DNA from 2 places in the Lysinibacillus sp. K60 genome. Region 2 is predicted to be linked to the other one. Evidence: riboswitches for the same ligand, from Rfam matches in the RefSeq annotation. Region 2 holds a riboswitch; the other holds the start of a gene.
What was found. Region 2 has a riboswitch for S-adenosylmethionine ahead of HCH28_RS12935 (methionine ABC transporter ATP-binding protein). Riboswitches for the same ligand answer to the same signal wherever they lie in the genome.
Positions count from the first base shown of each region.

Region 1 (8,874 bases), on a different contig from region 2:
GTCGTCATTATTCTAGTTGTCTATGGTATCTGTGTAGCTATCGGTAATACTCTAGGTGGTCATTTTGCTAATCATAATCCACTACGTTCCATCTTTATTATTTTTGTTGGACTTGCATTGGCATTACTTGGCATTGGTTTTACTCTTGAATCACCTATTATAGGATTAATGATAGTGCTGACAATGGGATTGTTTATGTTTATGAATGTCCCAGGATTGCAGCTATATGCTGTTCTACTATCTGAAAAATATATTCCATCAGCAATTTCAATGGCCTCAGCATTGAATATTTCCGCTTTCAACATAGGCATATTTTTAGGCTCATATATCGGGGGTTTTATTATTCGCCACCAATCGTTGGCGCATACGCCCCTATACGGATTCCTGATGGTTATGCTAGCAGCAATTGTTACACTTTTATGGTTACTTTTCGATAACAAAAAACAATAACTCTCTGAATTTCATTTTGTATAAAAAAGTAGTAGAGAATGTGTATTGTTTGTTGATATGTTGTATCCTATAATTTACTTGAACCAAACGAGAATGATTATCATTCTAATTTAAGGGAATACCCTTACTGTTTTAGTAAATCTATAGGAGTGAATAAAATGCGTAGAGGTCGATATTTTTCATTTGTAGTTTTCTTTGCACTAATATTCGTATTAAGTGCCTGTGGCTCAAATGAAGTAAAAGAGGATACAGCTACAGAAGAACAATCATCTAAAGATACAAGAATTGTAGAAGACGAGTTTGGAAAAGTAGAAATTCCTACAAATCCACAGCGTGTAGCTGCTATCTATTTGGAAGACTATTTAACTGCTTTGGATGTAAATCCCGTTGTGCAATGGTATCACCCATCTTGGGGAAAACAGGACTATTTAGGATTAGATGTCCCTGAGTTCGACATTACTGGTAGCATGGAAACATTATTACAAGCCAAGCCTGATTTAATCATTGTAGATGGTGCCGCAGACAAGGCAAAGTATGAGGAATACTCAAAGGTAGCGCCGACTTACCGCTTGAAAGAAGATATTCTACAAGATCCACGTGAAATTGCAAAAACAATAGCTGATGTTTTAAATATTCCAGATAAAGCAAAAGAAATGGTTGATCGATATGAGCAACGTGTTTCCGATTTAAAAGCAAAACTAGATGAATCAATTGGAGACGAAACAGTTGCTGTTGTACGACTAAATGTAGCAGATAATACATTAGCGTTATTTGGCATTAAAAATCGCTACTCTGGCTATATTTACACAGAGACAGGCTTAACGCCACATCCATTAGCCCGTGATATGGCAGAGTCCCAAGAGGTCTTATCAGAAGAGGCTATCACGGAATTAGATGCGGATCATATCATCCTTTTCCCTTCAAACGGTACATGGGAGTCTAAAGAAAACCAAGAAGCCATTAAGTGGTTAGATAGTACACTATGGAAAACACTCCCTGCTGTAAAAAACGGGCATGTCTATATTGCTGATCGCACATATTGGCAATCTGGCGCAATCACAGCCAATTTGCTAAAGTATGATGATTTAGAGAAATGGTTCGTCAAATAATTTTCAAAAGAAAGCTCTTAACGAGGGCTTTCTTTGGTTTAGTGTTAAAAAACAAAATAATCAATAGCACTTTTGTGAAGGAGAAAATGGATAGGTTTTGTCACTCATCACTTCTTCACATTGAAATAAGTGCCTATCCTCTCTTTAATAGACTTTTTTGTTCCCTACTGCTAGTACGAAAGAAGAAAAGACACGTTAGCAGCATAGTTGATTGGAGTGGAGCCAGCGTCACTCCAAGGGGATTTAGCGTCACAGATGAGACCCTGGAGCGAACGTAAGTGAGTGAAGCGGCTCATCGGACGCCCCCTGGAAAGGACGCTGGAGGAGCGGAAATCAACCCCTTGCCTTGCTAAATGGGCTTTTTCTACTAGTCATATGATCTTTTTCAACAACATGAAGAACGCTCTTAATGAGGGCTTTCTTTGTGTTGTTATGCCAATTCAACAAAAAGGGGTGAATTATCAATGGGTAACTTAACACATGTTTATACGTTACAAAATATCTCTTATGCAATTCAATCATCAAAAAAGTTATTGATTAGTAGTGATTTCTATACACTTTTCATCGTAATGAATGGTAGCGGAAAGCTAGAAATAGATCATGACACCATTCATTTTAGTGAAGAAAAGTGCATATTGATACCGCCAAATAACACGGTTAGTATCCACATTCAAAGTGAGCACCTTTGTTTTTATCAATTACAATTCAACATTGTCAATCTCAGTAATAGTCAGAATTCACATAGCCATTTTACAAGTATCAGCGAACGACATCTTCTCCCCTTTTCACAATGTCATAGACTGCTAGAAGTCATCTATCAGAACCGGTTAGCGGAGGATGAACACACGATTTTTGAACAGCATGTGCACTTTCAAGAACTGATGTTATTGCTCTTACATCAAACCATACCCAAGCAGATGCAAAAAAATGATCGCCAATCTGTTGAACAATCCATTAACCATTTACATAAACATTATGAAAAGGAGTGGACGGTTGAACAGCTAGCACAGCTCGCTGACGTACCAAGATGGAATTATACGCGTATTTTTAAAGATATTACGGGACAAATTCCTCTTCACTATTTAACTAACATTCGTATTGAAAAAGCTAAGCAACTATTAATGACAACAAATGATCGAGTATTTGAAATTAGCCAATCTGTCGGATTTAATAATGAGTATTATTTCAATCGTCGTTTTAAAGAACATGTCGGCATCTCTCCAGGACAATATCGAAGAAATCAAGGCAGCCATCTACGTGTATTTGCACCATTCTTAGAAGATTTCTTTGTTGCCCTTGGGATTACGCCAATTGCTCAATTCAGTCATTCAAAATGGGGAAAACAAGACTATTTAGGTCTACAGGAAGTGCCAGATATCGATGTACAAAATAGAGAAATAGATCGACTCCTTTACTATAAGCCAACTTTAATTATGCTAGATTCTGGTATAGAGCGTTGGGAATCCTTTCATCATTTAGATGAGGTAGCCCCCGTCTGCCACCTCTCACACCCCGGAGAGAATTGGCAATCTACTTTATTTAAAATTGCAGATCTAACAGGAAAAACCTCTTTGATGCAAGACGTAATCCTACAATATGAAGATAAAGTACAACAAGCAAAAGGAATTCTTAGCAAATCTGTTTATGGGCAAAGTGTGGCATTTCTCCGTATTTCAGCCATTGGCATTACTCTATACGCGGGCCCTGAATGTGGCTATACGGGCCCCATTTTATATCGTGACTTAGGTTTAATGCCACATTCACTAGTATGGAGTATTCCGCACAATCAACGTAAAGTTCAACTGACATTTGCTCAATTGTTGCAATTAGATGCTGATCATTTATTTATTACCTTTGATAAACAACATTCCATTTATGAAAATGAGGAACGTGCTATTTTAAAAACTCCTACTTGGAAAAACCTAGCTGCCGTTAAAAGCAACTGTATCTATGAAGTAGACTTTTTAACATGGATGAATTATGGCATTTTATCACATAGTAAAAAAATTGATGATGTCTTGAATGTACTTGGCTAAAAGGAAGCTTACTTTAGCTTCCTTTTTAAATGTTTAGGACAAACATTGCACTGCTAATAACACCGAAAGCCGTTTGGCTACATAAGATAAGTTATCAGTTATAGGATAGGAGGAATGACCTTGTATTACAATCCTTATCCGTATTTTGTGCATCCCTATCATTATCCAACATCGCCTATCGCTAATCATTTTGCCATTAGACCCTTTTCGCAACACCTAGCAATGCCGACCAATAATCCTTTTCCACCTGTCGATACACACAAATTAAAAGCTTCAGCATCACGGATGAAGGCGATGATGCAGCAAGCCCAATTACTTACGGATAAAATAGATAGCTCCCAACAATTCGCACATGATTTAATGAATGCTGCTCAACTTTCAAATAAAACAGAGGTTGAAAAATTAATCACATCAACAGGCATTACGGTGAAATTTGAAACAAACTATACACCAGACAGTTTTATAATACGTCTTATTGATAATGATTGTTGTGGCGTCACCTTAAATTTGAATTGGTGAAAATTCCTAGTGAACTTGTAAACTATAAAAAACTATGCTAAAGTGTTTGTATTGTTATTTCTGAAAATTCTTATATTACTTTTCTTATCAAGAGAGACGGAGGGATTGGCCCGATGAAGTCTCAGCAACCAGCTAACAGTATGGTGCTAATTCCAATTGGCAAAATGATCAGCCTTGAAGATGAGAAGAAGAACTACCGTTGTTTCAAGCAGGAGTCCTCTTCTATTAGGGGACTCCTTTTTTATTTACCACTATTTTTTACAGAAAGCAGGGAAATCGATATCTAATGAACTTTTGCAAGCATTGGAATTATTAAAATCGAAACAGTGGGTTGACTTAACACATACTTTCGGCCCTAATTCACCACATTTTTTTATGTTTGAGGACGCTAAATTTGAAACATTATTTTCTCATAAGGATGGTTTCTTCGCTCAACAATTCACGTTCCCTGGTCAATATGGCACACATATCGACCCACCCATTCATTTTGTGCGAGATACTCGCTACTTAGAAGAATTAGAACTAAAAGAGCTTGTTCTCCCCCTTGTTGTTATTGATAAATCACAAGAGGCTGCGAGCAACCATGATTTTACATTAAGTGTAGAAGATATTCTTAATTTTGAGGACAAGCATGGAGAAATTGAAGCAGGAACATTTGTTGCATTACGTACAGATTGGAGTAAGCGCTGGCCAGATAAAGAGGCTTTCAGTAATAAGGATGCAGATGGACATAACCATATCCCTGGCTGGGGTTTAGAAGCTTTACAGTTTTTACTAACAAAACGTAAGGTAAGCGCAATTGGTCATGAAACATTCGATACGGACTCTGCTGCTGATTTTCGTAAAAATGGCAAGCTAGAGGGCGAATATTTTGTGCTTGACCAAGACACCTATCAAATTGAGCTAATGACTAATTTAGACAAGCTACCTGCGAAAGGTGCTATCATCTTCAATATCGTACCTAAGCCAGAAAAAGCATCTGGCTTCCCTGTGCGCTCATTTGCTATTTTGCCATAACATAAAAGTCGGTATAGCGTATACCGACTTTTATGTTTGTCCATTTCTTTTTTTGAATAAAAAGTAAGCAATGAGCATCCCTACAATAAATAAAAGGATAAGATAGATACTATAATGAGTTAAATAGTATCCAACAAATCGCCATTTCTCTCCAAGCATCTTTCCTAATGATATAAATGTGAACGTCCAGATAAATGCCCCTATATAGGCAAAAAGCGCAAACTTTCTATAAGGATAATTATTAATAGCCGCAATATATGCTGTCAAATGGCGTACCCCTGGAATAAAATAGCCAATTAATAATAGGGTAGGTCCTATTTTTGTAAACATCTTTTTCGTAAAGTCAATTTTTTGCTCTGTAATATGAATTCTAGGGCCATATTTCTGCAATAACGGTAAGCCAAAACGATAACCAATATAGTAGCTTAAGGTAATGCCTCCAACCGCACCAATCATTGCACTGACCAAAGCAGGAATGTGTTCAAGACTTTCTCGGTAAACACTATAGCCTACATAAGTTAGAAACACCTCATCAGGAAGTGGCACCCCAACAATACCTCCAATTAGAATCACGATAATCCCAAAGTATCCGTAATGTTCAATTAGAGACTGCACGTGATGTGCCATAAATCATCCCACCTAAAATTTATTAAAATCTACCTGCTATATATAGTGTAACCTCAGCGCTCTAAATGACTTGAAGCTGACGTAAAGCAAAATTGATACCGCCATCCGTAGATTTCTTTGTAACAAAATTGGCAGCTCTTTTTAGAGCTTTACTACCATTTCCCATAGCAATTCCTACTCCTACATACTCCAACATATCAATATCATTATCCCCATCCCCAAAGGCAATCGCATTCTTAGGGTCAATATTAAAATGATCAAGCACCGCTTTAATAGCTATAGACTTCGAAACATCCTGCTGTAAGACATTCACTATATAAGGATGCCAACGCTGTAAAAATATATTCGAAAATTGGCTAGTATATCTTTTTTCTGCCAGCTCATCCGCATATAAACACATGAGGAAAACCTCTTCATCTACAATTTTTTCATTTATAAGTGGAAAAGCTCGTAAAGATAAAGTTTCTTGCATCGCTCTTAAAGCTACTGGACTTTGTATGCTATTCATGGATAGCTGCTCTGTAAAAAATGTTAGGCTATGCTGCTGTTCCTGTGCAAAAGCCTGTACATTGTGGACAATTTCTTTGGCAATCGGAGTTTTATGTATGACAAGTTCCTTATGTTTCACATAGGCTCCATTTGCTGTAATAAAGGTTTCAATCCCCAGCGCTTTTAACTCATAGCACATAGATAAGGGTCTTCCAGTAGCCGCTACAAGATGGATTCCCTTTTCTTGCAATAGCTGAATAGCTTGTTTTGTACTTTCTTCCACACAGCCATCCTCATAATTAATCAATGTGCCGTCTACATCAAAAAACACGATATTACACTTCATTTTGAGCACCTCCATTATAGTTATTTAGAACCAATTAAATTAAATTTATAATTTTTCTCCCTTGAAATATGTGAAAGTATTTTGACAAACTGTAAGCAAACTATACAACTTCCATTTACACCACCGATAAAAACTATTACAAGCGTATTTATAATAATATTTAACTAAAAATTCCTTGAATATTTTTATTTTAATAATTCTAAAGGAGTATACCAAAGAACACAAAATTGTTAAAATAAAAGATAATAACTTAAATACATTGAACGATAAAATCTTATGTATAAATAGAACAAAAGAAATAAAATTTTAGAGTACGCAAAGGAGTTGATTCTTATGGCATTTAACATTTACTACTATGAAAGTAGTGTGGATTGTAAATTTTGCAAAAAGCAGTTTACAACATATAAAGTTCGCCCTAATCGATATAAAATTATCGAAGAACAAACGGATTTCATGCCTGTTTACGATGGCCTAAACCCTTTGCTATATGAAGTTGCCGTATGTCCACATTGTGGCTATGCCTACCATAAATCTATGACACGGACATATGGACCTTTCATGCTACTCATTGATGAACTATACATTAAAGAGCTCCAGAAACCTATGGATATTTGTCAGGAACGTACAATTGATGATGCCATTATCAGTTTTAAGCTCGCCTATTTAGTATCCCGTGCGTCAATGGAAGAATCTCTTTTAATGGCGAATTTCGCTTTAAAAATTGCTTGGCTCTATCGATTAAAAAAGGACGAAGAATCCGAAAAGCGCTATCTTTTTGCAGCTAGAGACTTTTATAGTAAATCCTTTGCCTCTAATCAAGAAGGTGGAGAGAGAATTCAGTTTTTACATGCTGAATTGAGCCTTCGACTTGGTGATATTCCTGAAGCTAAAAAAGGATTTTCACGCTTAATTGCTGATCGAAATGTTTCGACAAAATATCGCAAGCTTGCACGCAATCGTTGGGAAAATTATAAATATGACGAACAACCTGTAACAATTAATGAAATCATTAATTAGTGGGACGAGGAGATGATTAACTATGTTGCTATTTCAAAGGAAAATTGATGTGAGAGAAGAGGATATATTTTCAGAGCTACATCATTTTTTATTAAGAAAAAATAATCGCTACCTAACAAACGATGAAGTTGTCGCTTTAACAGGCGTATCATCTGAGTTGCTTCACAAATGGGTAAAAGCAGGAAAATTAAAGAACTCCATTTTCCCTAATTTAGGGGCACCATGCGAACGATGTGGGCAGATTACGCAAGCTAAAATTTGCGTGAGCTGCTCTTCCTCCATTGTTGGTACATTAAAACAAGAAGAAAAGGATCGTGCATGGTTTAACCAAATTCAACGTAACCATGCAAGAGCAAGTACGTATCACTATAAATAGCATTCCTACATCTCCATCACTTGGAGGTGTTTTTCTTTTTTACATACTAAATTTAAACTAATTTTAAACAAATTCTTCCTAAATTTTAAACTCCCCTTCCTATAATTAAGTATCAATATAAAGTGAAGGGCTGATAATTAATGAGGAAAGCTAGGAAGCATAAGGTTTTATTAAGTTTTGCACTGGCAAGTTTAATAACAGTAAGTGGAGTAGTAAATGTCTCTGCTGTTGCCCCTGTAAATGAGGAGATTATTGAAAACGTTTCTGCCGTCAAACAAGCTAGGACTTCTAATGAAACATTACTTGATTGGAAAAAATGGGCGAATGACCATGCATATAGCCTGTCATCCATCCAGCCTGAAACGTTTAATGGACTAAAAATTCCCGCTAACAAATTTGAGGATTTAGAGATGCTAAAACCTTTATTACATGATAAACGTATTGTCTTTTTAGGGGAAAGCTCTCATGGAGTGGCACAATTCAATCTAGCAAAAACACGTTTAATACAATTTTTACATCAAGATATGGGCTATAATGTCCTTGCCTTTGAAAGTGGTATGGGCAATGTAATGAACGCTCAAGGACAAATTGATAAACAAGCAGCTCTACAAACAATGAAGGATGCCATTTTCGGCGTTTGGTGGACAAAAGAAACTTTGCCTCTGTTTGACTATGCAAAATTGACTCAAGCAACAGAGCAACCTCTTGTACTTACTGGCTTCGATATTCAACAGCAAGGGGCATTTACGAACGGAGATTGGCTGCATAACCCCAAGTTGGCTCAGCAATTCAATGAAGCTGAGAAGGAACTTGCTGAATGGAGCTCGGGAAAAGATTTGAAGGGCTATCAAAAAGTAAAAGCTACTATAATTGATGTGTATAAACAGG
Region 1 is NZ_JAASJR010000006.1:207,348-216,221, forward strand. It holds gene HCH28_RS15075 (MFS transporter) at 1-450, shown strand, start outside; gene HCH28_RS15080 (ABC transporter substrate-binding protein) at 609-1,559, shown strand; gene HCH28_RS15085 (helix-turn-helix domain-containing protein) at 2,024-3,595, shown strand; gene HCH28_RS15090 (YuzC family spore coat inner layer protein) at 3,710-4,114, shown strand; SAM riboswitch class I at 4,196-4,301, shown strand; gene HCH28_RS15095 (cyclase family protein) at 4,394-5,131, shown strand; gene HCH28_RS15100 (DedA family protein) at 5,162-5,758, opposite strand; gene HCH28_RS15105 (Cof-type HAD-IIB family hydrolase) at 5,820-6,593, opposite strand; gene HCH28_RS15110 (DUF2225 domain-containing protein) at 6,927-7,610, shown strand; gene HCH28_RS15115 (hypothetical protein) at 7,633-7,986, shown strand; gene HCH28_RS15120 (erythromycin esterase family protein) at 8,127-8,874, shown strand, end outside.
Region 1: linked by a shared signal. The riboswitch ahead of HCH28_RS15095 (cyclase family protein) and the one ahead of HCH28_RS12935 (methionine ABC transporter ATP-binding protein) in region 2 are both predicted to bind S-adenosylmethionine.

Region 2 (8,874 bases):
GGCATTGATTCATTGACTTTATCTGCAGCCTCAATCAATGTTGCAGAGATGCCATGCTGTTGCCCAGCCCATAATAAATATTTAGGATCTACGGGGATACAATGTCCCCCAACTCCAGGTCCGGGTTTAAACGGCATAAAACCATATGGCTTTGTAGTAGCTGCTTGAATAACCTCCCAAACATCAATATCCATTTTATAACAAATTTGACTTAACTCATTGACAAGGGCAATATTGATTTGCCGAAATGTATTTTCCAGTAATTTCTCCATTTCAGCTACTCTCGGACTCGTCACAGTATATATAGTGGTATGAATGACTGTTTCATAAAAAACCTTTGATACTTCTAGACATGCTGCTGTTATACCCCCAACCACTTTCGGCGTATTCGAAACGGAAAACCTATTATTGCCTGGATCTATACGTTCTGGTGAATAAGCTAAAAACAAATCATTACCTATAACAAAACCATTTTTTTGAAAAATGGGCTGAACAATATCTTCTGTTGTCCCAGGGTAAGTTGTACTTTCAAGAATAACGAGTGCACCAGACTTAATATTTCTTGCAATGCTATACGTTGCCTCTTCTATAAATGAAATATTAGGCGTTCCATCTATTGTTGTAGGTGTTGGTACACAAATTACTACTACGTCAACATGCGAAAGTTTAGCAAAATCATTAGTGACTTCAAATTGTTTATTTTTAATGATTTGCCGTATATTTTCTTTAGATAAATCAGCTATATAACTATCACCTGCCTGTAACAGTCTGATTTTATCTTGATTTTTATCAAAACCTATAACACGAAAACCACTTTGCGCAATCTCAACAGCAAATGGTAACCCCACATAACCAAGTCCAATAACCCCAATAGTCGCAGTTTTAGATTTAATTTTCTTTGATAGCACTGAGCTTAATGATTGCGTTTTTATTTTCATAAAAATTTACTCCTCTATCTAAACAATATTCAACTTCTAACAGATTTAACGTTAAAGAATTTAGCTTTAAACAAACTCCTTTCACTGCTAATTACCACTGCATGATTTTTCAGTGAAAAACGATTAATCAAAAACATTCAACAATTTGTTAACGTTTATATAGTACTAATTGAAACTAAACAATTTCTAAACATTTCGAAAAACGTTATAAAATACCTATTTCCATCAAATCCTGACAATAATAGTGCAATAAACTACATTATATTTATCAATAATTTCAAAACTTCTATTTCAGGCTAAATAATTAATAAATGCAAAAAATCCTTTAAGTATGACAAATACTTAAGGGATTTATAAAAAAGGTATATGAGTTATATGACTCACATACCTTTCGAATATTATTTAACTGGTACTACTGCTCCTTTCCACTCTTCTAAAATGAAGTCTTGGATTTCTTTAGATGTTAATACTTCTAATAATTTTTTAATTTCAGGTTTTGTTTCATCACCTGCACGTACAGCGATGATGTTAACATATGGAGATTCTTTATCTTCAAGAGAAATAGCATCTTCAATTGGGTTTAAACCGTTATCGATGGCAAAGTTAGAATTGATAAGTACTGCATCGCCTTCATCATTTTCGTACATTTGTACAAGCATCTCTGGTGCAGTATTTGCATCGAATTTAAAGTTTTTAGGATTTTCTTCAATATCCTTTAATTCTGCTGCTGTTTTATCAATGCCTTCTTTTAATTTGATTAAGCCTTTAGCCTCTAATAATGACAGCATACGACCATGGTCAGATACTGAGTTAGAAAGTAAGATTGTTGCGCCTTCAGGCAGGTCTTCTAACGTTTTATATTTTTTTGAGTAAATACCAATTGGTTCAATGTGAACGCCACCTGCATTGACGAAATCATAGCCATTGTCTTTAATTTGTAGCTCTAAATAAGGAATGTGCTGGAAATAGTTGGCATCAATATCTTTTGACTCTAAATTTTGGTTTGGTAGAACATAATCTGTATACGTTTCAATTTCAAGGTCTATGCCTTCTTTAGCTAAGATCGGTTTTGCTTTGTCTAAAATGACTGCGTGTGGTGTATTAGAAGCACCTACTTTTAATGTTACGTTTTCTTTGCTATCTGTTTGATCACCTGATGCTGATTTTTCATCTTCTTTTTTATCTGTACCGCAAGCTGCTAATGCTAGTACAAGTATTGATAAAAATAATCCTGCTAATAACTTTTTCATTTATGACACTCCCTTTTATTTGTTTAAAATATGTTAGCGGTAAGAACCGAAATAACCTCTTTTACTTGCTAGCGTTTATCAATTTTCTCGGTAATTAAATCACCAATCCATTGAATAATAAATACGACTACTAAGATCAAAATAGTTGCCATTAATGTCACATCTTGGCGATTTCGCTGGAAGCCGTCTAAGAAAGCTAAGTTACCAAGACCCCCTGCACCAATAATTCCTGCCATCGCAGTATAACCTACAAGAGCAACAGCCGTTACAGTGATACCAGAAATCAAGGCTGGCAATGATTCAGGAACCAATACTTTCCAAATAATTGTAGAAGTTTTCGCCCCCATTGAACGAGCTGCTTCAATCACACCTTTATCAATTTCACGTAACGCAATTAATACCATACGAGCATAAAACGGTGCTGCACCGATAATTAATGCAGGTAACGCCGCATTAGCTCCTCGAATTGTACCTAGTAAAAACTTCGTAAATGGAATTAATAAAATAATTAATACGATAAATGGAATGGAACGGAAAATATTTACGAGTGATCCTGTTAAAAAGTTAACGATTTTATTTGCCCATAACTGATTGGGACTAGTTAAAAATAGAACAATACCAATGACTAACCCAAGAATAAATGTCACAACCGTTGATATAGCTGTCATGTATAATGTTTCATACGTAGCTTGCCACATATTTTCCCAGTCTACATTCGGAAAGAGATTAGTTAGCATTTTCAATCACCTCCGTCTGTACTTCCACTGTATTTAAATAACGAAGGGCTTCAGTGACGTTTGTCTGAGAGCCATCAATTTGCACAATCAATGTACCATATGCACCATTTTTTGTTTGCGAAATATTTCCGTGAACAATACTTACTTCTACATCAAATTGTTTCACAAGATGTGAGATGACAGGCTGTTCTGTTTTTTCACCAACAAAAATAAGTTTGACAAGTTGTCCAGTTGGATAGTTTGTTTTAATTTGTGCTACCGTATCTTGTGTTTCCTTAGTGTCTGTAATTTGAGATACAAACTTCTTAGTAATAGCTGCCTGTGGGGCTTGGAAGACTTGCAATACCTCACCACGTTCCACAATTTCGCCTGCCTCCATCACCGCTACACGATGACAAATTTTGCGAATGACATGCATTTCGTGGGTAATCAGGACGATTGTTAAGCCTAAGCGTTCATTTATATCTACGAGTAAATCAAGAATAGCATCCGTTGTTTCAGGATCGAGTGCGGAAGTCGCCTCATCACATAGTAAAACCTCTGGATTATTCGCTAATGCACGTGCAATTCCTACACGCTGCTTTTGTCCACCAGAAAGCTGGGATGGATAGGCCTTATCGCGCCCTTCTAAGCCTACAAGGGCAATCAATTCCTTCACACGTGCTTCACGTTGAGCCTTTGGGAAGCCTGCGATTTCTAAAGGGAATGCAATATTTTCGGCAACTGTTCTCGACCAAAGTAAATTGAAATGCTGGAAAATCATACTTACCTTTTGTCTAGCCGCTCTAAGCTTTTGCCCTTTTATCGATGAAAATTCTTGATTGTTCACCGTTACTGTTCCTGCTGTCGGTTTCTCTAAACCGTTTAATAAACGAATCATGGTACTTTTACCAGCACCACTATAGCCGATAATGCCAAAAATTTCACCTTTATTAATAGTAAGGTTGACGTCTTTGACTGCCGTTAATTCGCCATTTGCTGTTTTGTATTTCTTTGTAATATTTTGAAGCTGGATCATAGCGAATACTCCTTTTCTCATATAGAAAACCCCTTCACTCACAGACAAGTAGAAGGGGTCACGTATGATACGTTAAACCGTTCTCTCATCTTTCAAAGAAAAATCTTTGAGTGATTTGGCACCTTTTCACATTGTGATGGTTGCCGGGCTTCATAGGGCACTTCCCTCCGCCACTCTTCATAAGAGTTCGATATATTTAATGTTTTAGTAATATATTTGATACTTTACCACGCTAGTAAAGTTCAGTCAATTGATTTTTTTAACAATTCATATAAAAATGGTACGGATTGAAAGGCATAAATTTTTTCTGTCACTTTTCCGCCATCACTGATGAGTAGACAGGGAACACTTTCAATTTGATGCTCATAGGCAATGTGTTCCAAAAAGTTGATATTTGCTTTACCAATTTGTAGCTGTGGCAGTAATTGTTCAATAACGGACATCATTTTAGATGCCACTGCACATGTTCCACACATCGGAGTATATAAATAAAATGCAGTTTTCTCTCCCGACTGTTTAGCCGTTTCCCACTGCTCTGTTGACCATTCTTCCATTTACTCACGCAACCTTACAAAATATATTCATTATGGATTGAAAAATGTGCACGCAGTAAAATCATCGCTAGGACTTTTCTTGGTGTCGTTTCTACTTCCTTGTATGTTGGCATTGTGCGCAGATGCTCAGCTTCTGGATAATGTCTGTCCATTAATGCACGTAGCTTATCCCCAGAAGTATCTGCATCAAAAAAAGTAAATAGCTCACAGCCCTCATAGGGATCCAGTAGTTCTTCTAGTTGATGCACACCAATTGTACCATTCGTACATAGTATTGTAACATTCTCATTCAAAATAGGCTCAATTTGTAGCTTATCTGAACGCCCTTCTACTATCAAGCATTTTCCCTCGAACATTACGCCACCTCCATTTAGAGATCCCCACTTATAAGTCATTATATAACAAAAAACGCCGGTAGTTGCCGACGTTTTTCGATTATGGCTTGTCTTATTCAGCGATCATTTCTTCGTATTGCTCTGCTGTCATTAGTTTCTCAACTTCTGATGCATCAGCAGGCTCAACAACGATCATCCATGCTTTTTCATATGGTGATTCATTAACGAATTCTGGGCTATCTTCTAAATCTGCATTTACTTCCACTACAGTACCTGAGATTGGTGCATATAATTCAGAAACAGTTTTTACTGATTCTACGCTACCGAATGGATCATCTGTTTTGATTTCGTCGCCAACTTGTGGAAGCTCAACGAATACGATATCTCCTAATTCAGATTGTGCGAAGTGAGTAATACCAATACGTACTTTTCCATCTTCTACTTTTACCCATTCATGTTCTTCAGAGTATCGTAAGTCTTTAGGTGTGCTCATGCAAAAAACCCCTCCATAAATATGTAATATATTCACTTTCAGTGTGCCATACTTCTCCTCTAAATACAAGGTTTAATACGGTTATTTCCAAGCTTGCTCAAAATCTACTTCTTTAAAACCTAAAGTAACTTTTTTTCCATCTGTGACGATGGGACGTTTAATTAACATACCATCTGAAGCTAATAACTCAAGCTGCTCATCCTCCGTCATTTCGGCTAACTTGTCCTTTAAGCCAAGCTCACGATATTTCATACCTGAGGTATTAAAAAATTTCTTCAAAGGCTGTCCGCTAGCCTGCCAAATAGCTGTTAATTCTTCTTTAGTGGGAGGTTGCTCTGCGATATGTACCTCTTCATAGGAAACCTCATGCTCATTTAACCACTTCTGTGCCTTTTTACATGTTGTACATTTCGGATAATGGAAAAATTGAATCGTCATTACAATGCTCCTCTTCTGTCTTTTTCTGTAGTATACCATCATAGTTGTTTTCAATGGTGAACTTCACTCTTTTTTGTAAGTTTATCCACTAGTTTTGCATTTTTATCCGTCCTCTTACGATATTAGTCATTTTTCTTATATAAAAAAACCTAGCTATCTTTTGCAGATAGCTAGGTTAGGTGTGCGCTTTAAACAATATATTTTTCAGCATCAATTAATTTAACTGAAGCCTCACGCTTCTTCACAATTAGATTGTATGGATTATTACGCGTTAGCTTACGCAGTGCAGATAATGTCATACGGGCTGCATCGCCATCTGCTGAAGCAAGAATTGTGTCTTTTGCTTCCTTTTCGATTTCTGCGAATGCTTCCTGGCAGAAAATTTGTGTGTATAGCAATTTTTGATGTGCTTTTTCAACACCGTCACAAGCAATTGCCTTTTCTGTACGTAAGACAGCTGATTCCATTGCAAATAATTGGTTAGCTATATTCGCAATGTTTACCAATACTTCTTGCTCTTGATCAAGCTTTGCACCAAAGCGTTGGGCTGCTAAGCCTGCAGCTAAGACAGCAATTTTCTTGGCATTTTTCACTAAATATTTTTCTTGTGCTAACGGCTCTGTACCGATTTCCTCTGGCATTAGCATAAGCAGCTCTTGCTGTAAATTTTGAGCCACTTGTAATAATGGCAGCTCACCTTTTAGCGCCTTTTTCATAAATGTACCAGGTACAATCATGCGGTTAATTTCGTTTGTTCCTTCAAAAATTCGATTAATACGAGAATCACGGTAAATACGCTCTACCTCATACTCAGCCATAAAGCCATAACCGCCATGAAGTTGGACAGCTTCGTCAGCAATATAGTCTAATGTTTCTGAACCGAATACTTTGGCAATAGAACATTCAATCGCATATTCGGCGATCGCACCTGCAATTACTTTTCCTTGCTTTTGCTCTTCCAGGCTTAACTGGCTTAAGCGATCCTCAAATAGTCCAACAGTACGATAGTTTAATGATTCAGAAGCATACAATTGAGAAGCCATTGTTGATAATTTTTCTTTTGTCAGATTGAAATCAGAAAGCTTTGTCTTAAACTGCTGACGTTGGTTTGTATACTGAATAGCTAACTCCAATGCACGTTTCGATCCGCCAATTGTGCCCACGCCTAGTTTATAACGACCAATGTTTAAAATATTGAACGCAATGATATGCCCACGCCCAATTTCGCCTAATAGATTTTCTACAGGTACTTCCGCATCTTCCAATACTAATGTACGAGTTGATGATGATTTAATCCCCATTTTCTTTTCTTCAGGACCAACTGAAACACCATTGTAGGCACGTTCTACGATAAAGGCAGAGAATTTATCGCCATCAATTTTTGCGTAGACCACAAATACATCAGCAAAGCCTGCATTCGTAATCCATTGTTTTTCACCATTTAAAATATAATGTGTGCCAGCTTCATTTAATTTTGCAGTCGTTTTTGCACCTAGAGCATCTGAACCTGAACCTGGCTCTGTTAATGCATAGGCAGCGATTAATTCACCTGAAGCAAGCTTAGGTAAATATTTTTTCTTTTGATCTTCATTACCGAATAGAACAATTGGTAATGACCCAATTCCAACATGAGCACCATGTGTGATAGAGAAACCACCTGCAACAGACATTTTTTCAGCGATTAAAGCGGAAGAAACTTTGTCTAATCCAAGCCCTTCGTATTCTTCAGGCACATCTGCTCCAAGTAAGCCTAATTCGCCTGCACTTTTTAGGAGACGCACTGAATGTTCAAATTCATGGTGCTCTAAATTTTCCATTACTGGTAAAACTTCATTTGTAACGTATTCCTCTGTTGTTTTAGCAATCATTTTATGTTCGTCAGTGAAATCTTCCGGTGTAAATACACGATCTAATTCCACATCTTCAATAAGAAATCCGCCGCCTTTAATGAAATCAGTTGTTTTTTCAGTCATGATTAATTCCTCCCAATATATCTTTTTGTTAGTTGATTCCCCTAATGATCATATATAGAAAAGCTTGACGTATACAATGTTCGGAGGCAACCGTAAACTGTACACCTCAAGCTGATCTAGCAAAAATTATAGAACTTCAAATACGCCAGCAGCACCCATGCCGCCACCAATACACATTGTCACTACGCCATATTTCTTCCCTTGACGCTTCAATTCATGAATTAGCTTTAATGTTAAAATAGCTCCCGTTGCGCCTAGTGGGTGACCTAATGCAATCGCTCCACCATTGACATTGACTTTCTCTTGGTCGATGCCTAAATGACGTACCACTTGTAATGACTGTGAAGCAAACGCTTCATTGATTTCCCATAAATCAATATCCTCGATGGATAAACCTGCAATTTCCAACGCTTTTGGCACTGCCACGATAGGCCCGATCCCCATTACTTCAGGAGGTACACCGCCAACTGCAAAGCCTAGGAATTTTGCCATTGGTGTCAGTCCTTGCTTGTCAGCTTCTTCACGATCCATTACTAGTACAGCTGCTGCACCATCAGAAGTTTGAGAGGCATTCCCCGCCGTTACACTGCCTTTTACGTGGAAAGCTGGACGCAATTTTGCCAAACCTTCAACTGATGTACCTGGACGTACACCTTCATCCATACTAAATGTGAATTTTTTCACCTGTGGTTTATTGTTATCGTCTACGTAATGCTGTTCCACTTCGATTGGTACAATTTCATCATTGAATTTACCTTCTTTAATTGCCTTTTCAGCAAGCTCGTGCGAGCGAACAGCAAAAGCATCTTGGTCTTCACGACTAACATTATATTGACGAGCTACTTCCTCAGCTGTATGCCCCATGCCCATATAATATTGTGGAGCCGTTTCTGCTAAAGTCGGATTTAAACGTGGTGTATTCCCTACCATCGGCACCATACTCATGGATTCTACACCACCAGCAAGAATTGCCTTTGAGTGTCCTAACATAATTCGCTCTGCTGCATAGGCAATTGCCTGTAAACCTGATGAGCAAAATCTGTTAATTGTCAGAGCAGGCGTTGTATCTGGTAATCCAGCAAGTGCCCCAATACTACGTGCTACATTCATTCCTTGCTCTGCTTCAGGCATTGCACAG
Region 2 is NZ_JAASJR010000005.1:217,484-226,357, reverse strand. It holds gene HCH28_RS12950 (nucleotide sugar dehydrogenase) at 1-938, opposite strand, end outside; gene HCH28_RS12945 (MetQ/NlpA family ABC transporter substrate-binding protein) at 1,337-2,188, opposite strand; gene HCH28_RS12940 (methionine ABC transporter permease) at 2,257-2,925, opposite strand; gene HCH28_RS12935 (methionine ABC transporter ATP-binding protein) at 2,915-3,943, opposite strand; SAM riboswitch class I at 4,026-4,129, opposite strand; gene HCH28_RS12930 (thioredoxin family protein) at 4,186-4,497, opposite strand; gene HCH28_RS12925 (toprim domain-containing protein) at 4,512-4,853, opposite strand; gene gcvH (glycine cleavage system protein GcvH) at 4,945-5,325, opposite strand; gene HCH28_RS12915 (arsenate reductase family protein) at 5,407-5,763, opposite strand; gene HCH28_RS12910 (acyl-CoA dehydrogenase family protein) at 5,952-7,736, opposite strand; gene HCH28_RS12905 (acetyl-CoA C-acetyltransferase) at 7,863-8,874, opposite strand, start outside.